Regions from separate parts of the Streptomyces sp. NPDC101165 genome, predicted to be linked through region 1. Evidence: riboswitches for the same ligand, from Rfam matches in the RefSeq annotation. Region 1 holds a riboswitch; the other holds the start of a gene.
The links. Region 1 has a riboswitch for cyclic di-AMP ahead of ACIRVH_RS27715 (M23 family metallopeptidase). Riboswitches for the same ligand answer to the same signal wherever they lie in the genome.
Positions count from the first base shown of each region.

Region 2: another riboswitch for cyclic di-AMP. It lies ahead of ACIRVH_RS43130 (M23 family metallopeptidase); the one in region 1 lies ahead of ACIRVH_RS27715 (M23 family metallopeptidase).

Region 1 is NZ_JBIWPG010000013.1:125,553-129,755, reverse strand. Features, by position in the region: gene ACIRVH_RS27725 (M16 family metallopeptidase) at 1-996, shown strand, start outside; gene ACIRVH_RS27720 (M16 family metallopeptidase) at 993-2,381, shown strand; cyclic di-AMP (ydaO/yuaA leader) riboswitch at 2,605-2,767, shown strand; gene ACIRVH_RS27715 (M23 family metallopeptidase) at 2,780-3,535, shown strand; gene ACIRVH_RS27710 (GntR family transcriptional regulator) at 3,734-4,203, shown strand, end outside.
Region 2 is NZ_JBIWPG010000032.1:66,970-71,172, reverse strand. Features, by position in the region: gene ACIRVH_RS43135 (aldo/keto reductase) at 1-744, opposite strand, end outside; gene ACIRVH_RS43130 (M23 family metallopeptidase) at 935-1,966, opposite strand; cyclic di-AMP (ydaO/yuaA leader) riboswitch at 1,974-2,133, opposite strand; gene ACIRVH_RS43125 (PP2C family protein-serine/threonine phosphatase) at 2,375-3,577, opposite strand; tRNA gene ACIRVH_RS43120 (tRNA-Met) at 3,779-3,852, opposite strand; gene ACIRVH_RS43115 (dihydrofolate reductase family protein) at 3,918-4,203, opposite strand, start outside.

The sequences.
Region 1 (4,203 bases):
ATGGAGAACCAGCGGGACGTCGTCAAGAACGAGCGCCGCCAGCGCTACGACAACGTGCCCTACGGCACCGCGTTCGAGAAACTGACCGCCCTCGCCTACCCGCAGGGCCACCCCTACCACCACACGCCGATCGGCTCGATGGCGGACCTGGACGCGGCCACCCTGGAGGACGCGCGCCAGTTCTTCCGCACCTACTACGCGCCCAACAACGCGGTGCTCTCCGTGGTCGGCGACATCGACCCCGTGCAGACCCTCGCCTGGATCGAGAAGTACTTCGGGTCGATCTCCTCCCACGACGGCAAGCCCGAGCCCCGCGACGGCTCCCTGCCCGAGATCATCGGGGAGCAGCTGCGCGAGGTCGTCGAGGAGGAGGTCCCGGCGCGCGCCCTGATGGCCGCCTACCGGCTCCCGCAGGACGGCACCCGCAAGGCGGACGCGGCCGACCTCGCCCTGACCGTCCTCGGCGGCGGCGAGTCCTCCCGCCTGTACAACCGGCTCGTGCGCCGCGACCGCACGGCCGTCGCGGCCGGCTTCGGTCTGCTGCGCCTGGCCGGCGCGCCCTCGCTCGGCTGGCTGGACGTGAAGACCTCCGGTGACGTCGAGGTGCCGGTGATCGAGACCGCGATCGACGAGGAGCTGGCCCGCTTCGCCGAGGAGGGCCCCACGGCCGAGGAGATGGAGCGCGCCCAGGCCCAGTTGGAGCGCGAGTGGCTGGACCGGCTCGGCACGGTCGCCGGCCGCGCCGACGAACTGTGCCGGTTCGCCGTCCTGTTCGGCGATCCGCAGCTCGCCCTGACCGCCGTCCAGCGCGTCCTCGAGGTGACCCGCGAGGAGGTCCAGGAGGTCGCCAAGGCCTGTCTGCGCCCCGACAACCGCGCGGTCCTCGTCTACGAGCCGAAGCACCCGGAGACCGTCCAGGACGCCGACGTCCCCGAGGACCCGGAGCAGGAAGCCACCGTAGAGGCCGGCAACGACAACGAGGAGACGGCCAAGTGACCGAGCTCGCCACGATGGACTTCCACCCCCAGCCGCAGCCGGGCGAGGCCAGGCCGTGGGCGTTCCCCGCTCCCGAGCGCGGCACGCTGGACAACGGCCTGACCGTGCTGCGCTGCCACCGCCCCGGCCAGCAGGTCGTCGCCGTCGAGGTGCTGCTGGACGCGCCCCTGGACGCCGAGCTGCCCGCCCTGGAGGGCGTCGCCACGATCATGGCGCGGGCCTTCTCGGAGGGCACCGACAAGCACTCCGCCGAGGAGTTCGCCGCCGAGCTGGAGCGGGCCGGCGCCACGCTCGACGCGCACGCCGACCACCCCGGCGTCCGCCTCAGCCTGGAGGTCCCGGTCTCCCGCCTGGCCAAGGGCCTCGGCCTGCTCGCCGACGCCCTGCGCGCGCCCGCCTTCGACGACAGCGAGGTCGAGCGGCTGGTCCGCAACCGCCTGGACGAGATCCCGCACGAGCTGGCCAACCCGGCCCGCCGCGCCGCCAAGGAGCTCTCCAAGGAGCTGTTCCCGGCGACCTCGCGCATGTCGCGGCCGCGCCAGGGCACCGAGGAGACGGTCGAGAAGATCGACGCGGCGGCCGTACGCGCCTTCTACGACCGCCATGTGCGGCCCGCCACGGCCACCGTGGTCGTGGTCGGCGACCTCACCGGCACCGACCTGGACGAGCTGCTCGCCGACACCCTGGGCGCCTGGACGGGCACCCCGGCCGCGCCGCGGCCCGTGCCGCCGGTGAGCGCCGACGACACCGGCCGGGTGGTCATCGTCGACCGGCCCGGCGCCGTCCAGACCCAGCTGCTCATCGGCCGGATCGGGCCCGACCGGCACGACCGCGTGTGGCCCGCCCAGGTGCTCGGCACCTACTGCCTCGGCGGCACCCTCACCTCCCGCCTGGACCGCGTCCTGCGCGAGGAGAAGGGCTACACCTACGGCGTGCGCTCCTTCGGGCAGGTCCTGCGCTCCGCGCCGGACGGCACGGGCGCCGCGATGCTCGCCATCAGCGGCTCCGTGGACACCCCGAACACCGGTCCCGCGCTGCAGGACCTGTGGACGGTGCTGCGCACGCTCGCGGCGGAGGGCCTGACCGACGCCGAGCGGGACGTCGCCGTGCAGAACCTGGTCGGTGTGGCGCCGCTGAAGTACGAGACCGCGGCGGCCGTCGCGAGCACGCTGGCGGACCAGGTCGAGCAGCACCTGCCCGACGACTTCCAGGCGACTCTGTATCAGCAGCTCGCCGGCACCGGCACCGTGGAGGCCACCGCGGCGGTCATCAACGCCTTCCCGGTGGACCGCCTGGTGACCGTCCTCGTCGGTGACGCGGCCGAGATCAAGGCACCGATCGAGGCGCTCGGCATCGGCGAAGTCACCGTCGTGGCAGCCGAGTAGAGGCTGTACGGCGCCCCGCGCGCGTGGGGCCCTGACGATCCGACGGGTCGTCAGGGCCCTTTGTTGTGCGCAGCCCTTCCCCAGATGTCCGAATTGGGGCAGAGGTTGCCTGTCTGACCTGTGGGATGCGCTACAAAAGCCCGGATCCGTTTGGGGATCGAAAGTCGGGCCGCATAGCGTCGACCGGGCTGTTCGTCAGGCAGTGCGCCGCGCCCGCGGCACCGGACAGTCATCGCCGAGTCCCCCTACGGCGCGAGCCAGGGGAGCCGGGGACCCACGCAGTCCCTGGGGTGAATCGGACGCCCGCGCACCTGCGAGGGGGTCCGTAGGAGACCTTCCTGCTCCGAACCCGTCAGCTAACCCGGTAGGCGAGAGGGAAGGAAAGGACCAGCCACTTCATGGCGTTCATGTACGCCACCGGGAAGCACCGCAAGCCCGGCCGGGTCAAGCGCACCACCGTTCAGGCGGCCGGTGTCGCGGCCCTCACCACCACCGGTGTCGTCGGCACCCTGGCGGCCTCCCCGGCGCTCGCCGCGGACAACTCCGTCGAGGACACCGGCCTCACCCCGGTCATCACCGTCAGCGACACGGTGGCCGAGCAGATCGACGCCCAGGCCGAGGCCCAGCTGGTGGCCGCCCGGCAGAAGGCGGCCGAGGAGGCCGCGGCCAAGGTGGCCGCCGAGGAGGCGAAGAAGGAGCGCGAGGCCCAGGCCCGCGCCGCGCGAGAGGCCGAACGCAAGCGCCTGAACGCGTTCGTCGCCCCGATCGCGCACTCGTACGTCTCCACCGGCTACAAGGCCAGCAGCTCCCTGTGGTCCTCCGGTTCCCACACCGGCATCGACTTCCACGCGGCCAGCGGGACGTCCGTCCACGCGGTCGGCGCCGGCACGGTCGTCTCCACCGGCTGGGGCGGCGCGTACGGCAACCAGATCGTGATCCGGATGGCCGACGGCATGTACACCCAGTACGGCCACCTGTCGTCCATCGGCGTCGTCGTGGGCCAGAAGGTCCTCCCGGGCCAGCAGATCGGCCTGTCCGGCGCGACCGGCAACGTCACCGGACCGCATCTGCACTTCGAGGCCCGTACGACCCCCGAGTACGGCTCGGACGTCGACCCGATCGCCTATCTCCGTCAGCACGGCGTGAACGTCTGACGCTCCGGCGCACGACATCCCGAAGCCCCGGCTCACGAGCCGGGGCTTTCGCCGTTTTTCGCAGCGCCTGCGGCATCCGCTGTCCAAAAAATATCCATGGATTCCGGCCTCCCGTCGGAAATTCCGGCTCATTGCAATAGAGTCACGGAACACACGTCCATCGTCGACGTTTCACGGGGATTAAGGCGGAGGTCGGTCATGCGTATTCCGGCGCACTCGGTGTGCACGGCGATCCGGGACGACATCGTCGCGGGTGTCTACGAGCGCGGCGGCCGCCTCACCGAGGAAGTCCTCGCCCGCCGCTACGGCGTCTCGCGCGTCCCCGTCCGTGAGGCCCTGCGCACCCTGGAGGCGGAGGGCTTCGTGGTGACCCGGCGGCACGCGGGCGCGTGCGTGGCCGAGCCGACCGAGCAGGAGGCCGCCGACCTGCTGGAGATGCGCACGCTCCTGGAGCCGCTCGGCGCCTCCCGGGCCGCCCAGCGGCGCACCGAGGCCCATCTGAAGGTGCTGCGGGGGCTGGTCCGGCTGGGCCAGGAGCGGGCCAGGCGGGGCAACAGCGACGATCTGCGCTCGCTGGGCGGCTGGTTCCACGAGACGCTGGCGCAGGCCTCCGGAAGCCCCTCGCTGTCCTCGATGCTGACCCAGCTGCGGCACAAGATCGCCTGGAT
Region 2 (4,203 bases), on a different contig from region 1:
GCGCTCGGACTCCAGGTGCTTGGCGGCCGAACCGGCGCGGGCGCTCTCGACCGTCGCACCGGGGCGGTACTTCCCGGTGAGGAAACCGGAGGCGAGGGCGAAGTACGGGACCGCCGCGAGGCCCTCACGGCCGGCGAGGTCCTGCAGCGGGCCCTCGTAGGTGTCGCGGGAGACCAGGTTGTAGTGGGGCTGGAGGGCGACGTACCGGGCCAGGCCCTCGCGGTCGGAGAAGTCCAGGGAGGCCTGGAGGCGCTCCGGCGAGATGTTCGAGGCGGCGATGTGCCGGACCTTGCCCGCCCTCACCAGCTCGTCGAGCGCGCCGATGATCTCCTCGACCGGCACCTCGGGCTTGTCGAAGTGGGTGTAGTAGAGGTCGATGTGGTCGGTGCCGAGGCGGCGCAGGGAGGCGTCGGCGGCCGCCTTGATGTTGGCCGCGGTCAGGCCCTGGTACTCGGGGTGCTGGCCGACCTTGGTCGCGATCACGACGTCGGAGCGGTTGCCCCGCGCCTTGATCCACTTGCCGATGATCGTCTCGGACTCCCCGCCCTTGTTGCCCTCGATCCACGCCGAGTAGGCGTCGGCGGTGTCGACGAAGTTGCCGCCGGCGGCCGTGTAGGCGTCGAGGACGGCGAAGGAGGTCTCCTCGTCGGCGGTCCAGCCGAAGACGTTGCCGCCGAGGGCGAGGGGGAAGACCTGGAGGTCGGAGGAGCCGAGTGTGCGCAGGGAAGCATGAGAGTCGGTCATGCTTCAGTTCAACGATCCCTCCCGTCCCACCCATTCCGGGATTGCTGCGAACGGGGTGTGAACAGGTGTGGGTACGGGTGGGTGCGCAGGTGTGGGGACGCACGACCGGCAGCCCTGACGTCGGGGGGTTGTCGTCAGGGCTGCCGGGAGACCGGATGAGGGGTGGGTCAGGAGCGGGTCGGCGGGCCGCTCAGGGGGTGAGGCCCTTGCCGCGCAGCCACGTCATCGGGTCGATGCCGGTGGCCTGGCCGCCCGGGTGGACCTCCAGGTGGAGGTGCGGGCCGGTGACATTGCCGGTGGCGCCGATACGGCCGATGACGTCGCCGGTGCTGACCTTCTGACCGACGGAGACGCCGATCGAGGACTGGTGGCAGAACCACAGCTCGGTGCCGTCGTCCAGGGTGAGGACGGTGCGGTAGCCGTAGGAGCCGGCCCAGCCCGCCTGCGTGATGGTGCCGCTGTGGATGGCCTTGATGAGGGTGCCGGTGGGCGCGGCGAAGTCGAGGCCGGTGTGGTAGCCGGAGGACCACATCGATCCGGGCTGACCGAAGGTGCCGGTGATCGTGTACGAGACGACCGGCAGCTTGTACTGCTTGGCCAGCGCGGCCAGGCGCTCCTCCTCGGCCTTCTTCTTGGCCGCGGCCTCCGCCTCCTTCTTGGCCTCGGCGGCCTTGGCTTCGGCCTGCTTCTGCGCCTTGGCGGCCGCGTCGGCGGCCTGCTTCTCGGCGGCGGCCGCCGCGGCCGCGGTGGCCTTGGTGTCGGCCTTGCTCCGCTGCTGCTCGGCCTGGGCCATGATGCGGTTGCGCAGGGCCTCGCCCGCGTCGCCCTGGTCGCTGTCGGCGTCGGTCGTGCCGACGTTGGTCAACGAGGCCGTGGTGGCCTTGGACGCGTCGGAGGAGGAGCCGCCGTCGAACAGGGAGCTGACGGAGTCCAGGTCGGGCATGGAGATGGAGACCGGCGGCTTGCCGGTGTGGGCGCTGGCCATGCCGCCCGCGCCGACGGCGGCGATGACACCGACGCCGAGGACCGTGGAGCTGCGGGCGAGTCCGCCGCCGCGCTGCTTGCCCACGCGGTGCCGACCGCGTACCGGCCGTATGGACTCCTCGGTGGGGTTCCACTCCTCCCAGGGGCCCTCGTCGGTGTGCTGAGCGCCGAAGTAACCGAAGGTCTCGGTCTCGCTCGGCATGAACGGGGCTTCTGGGGCAGGCCGGTTGGACGCCACGAAGGCGCACTCCTTTCCTTCCTCCGCCTACCGGGTTAGCTGACGGGTTCGGAGCAGGAAGGTCTCCTACGCGCGTATACCTGCCGTGCTTCCACGGCGGCATCCGCGTGATTCACCCCAAGGTGGTGGTTCCCCGGTTCCCTTGCGGGATTCGGCGCGTGCGCACGGAGCCGCCTCTTGTGACGGCTGGGACGACCGCGCTGCGTTATCGAACGTTAATAGACCCGGACGTCAGATTCCAAGCCGTTCTACTTGATCATTAACGGATTTCGGGGCGGACGTAGCCGTCACGACCGGTTGAAAACGGGCGAGTTGACCTCCGCCCAGGAGTCTCGGCAGTTTTGATGGTGTCTCAGATGTTATGCGGAGGGCGTCCGTCCGATCACCGTGGGTGACACTGGCGGGGTGTCAGGGCCGCCGTACGGCCAGCAGCGCCATGTCGTCCGCCATCCCGCCCCCGGAGTGCCGGCGCACTTCCGCGGCGAGGCGGCCGAGCAGGGAGCGGGGGTCGGGGAAGCGGCGTCCGGCGAGCCGGCGCAGGGGGTCGTAGAAGCGGCCGTGGGCGTCGCGGGCCTCGGACAGGCCGTCGGTGTAGAGCAGCAGGGTGGCTCCGCTCGGGAAGCCGGACTCGGTCGCACGGTCGGGCCACAGGCCGAGGTCGGCCATGCCGAGCGGCAGCGCGGGTTCGCGTGCGGCCAGGGTGCGCAGGGTGCCGTCGTCGTGCAGCAGCAGTGGTGGCGGGTGACCGCGGTTGACGATCCGGACCACACCGTCGCCGCTGCCGCTGTGCGGGAGTTCGGCGAGGACGGCGGTGGTGAAGCCCTCGAAGGCGTCGATCCCGTCCCGCCGGGTGCCCTCGCGGGCCAGCGCCCGCTCCAGCCGTGCGGCCACCGCCTCCAGCGTGGTCTCCTGCTCGGCGGCCTCCCGGAACGCCCCGATCACCACGGCGACGGCGGCGACCGCGCCCATGCCCTTGCCACGTACGTCCCCGACGACCAGCCGCACGCCGTGCGGGCTGTCCTGCACCGCGTACAGGTCACCGCCGATGAAGGCGTCCTCCTGCGCCGCCTCGTAACGGGCCGCGATGTCGAAGCCGGCGATGCGGTCGTCCGGTTCGGGCAGGACGGCCCGCTGGGCGGCCTCGGCGATCTCCCGGGCCGAGGCGAGCCGCTGGTCGCCGAGGCGCAGGACGCGGTTGATGGCGGCGGCCAGCACGGCGACCGTGGCCACGGTGACGACCTCGGTGATCGTGTGCACATCCATGGCGGGATCGAACTGGGTGCGGACGACGACGGTGGCGACCAGGGCGGTCAGGCCGGTGAGGAGCGTGGTGCGCAGCGAGGACAGGGGCGCGGCGATCAGCGGGGCGGCCGTGAAGAAGGGCACGGCGGTGAAGGCGCGCGGGGTGAGCAGGTCGTACCCGATCCCGGCGGCGATCAGCAGGGCGGGCAGGGCGCGGGCCAGGGCGCGCGGGGTGGGGCGGCGGCCGCGGCACCTGTCCGGCGACAGGGGTGCGCGCTCCGCACCGAGGCCGGGGTCCGGGGCGTGGTCGCCCGGGAGTCGGCCGCCGGCCCTGGCGTACGGGCTCTCCTCCAGCTCACCAGGGCGCACTGCTCGTCTCCCGTGTCCTTGACCTGCGTCCAGCGTGGCGGGAGAGGAGAGGGCGGGCGACTGCTGTGGACCGAGCGGATGATCGACTGTGACGTATGCCACTCGGTGTTCTGTCGAAGGATGCCTCGGCGTTCTGCCGCGGGATGCCGGAAAACACTCAGGGCCGGAATCCATTGCTGGATTCCGGCCCTGAGCCTTCAGTAGCGGGGACAGGATTTGAACCTGCGACCTCTGGGTTATGAGCCCAGCGAGCTACCGAGCTGCTCCACCCCGCGTCGTTGTGTCTCAAGCATACGTCATTCGCAGGGCGCGATGCACACAGGTATCCGTGAGGTGTCGCTCAGGGCAGCAGGTGGGCGTTCGGCTCCTTCGCCAGGGCCTCGTACTCCGGCAGCACCACGGCGGCCACGCCCGCGCTCTGCAGCACCCCGGTTCCGTCCGCCGCCGTCACGAAGGTGTCCGGCTCCCGCCAGGCCGTGACCACCCGCCGTACGCCCGCCCGCAGGATCAGCTCGGCGCAGGGGGCGGGGCGGGAGGCGCGGCGGGTGCAGGGTTCCAGGCTGCTGTAGACGGTGGCGCCGGGCAGCCGCGGGTCGGCGGGGTCGATCTTCGCGAGAGCTGCCTCC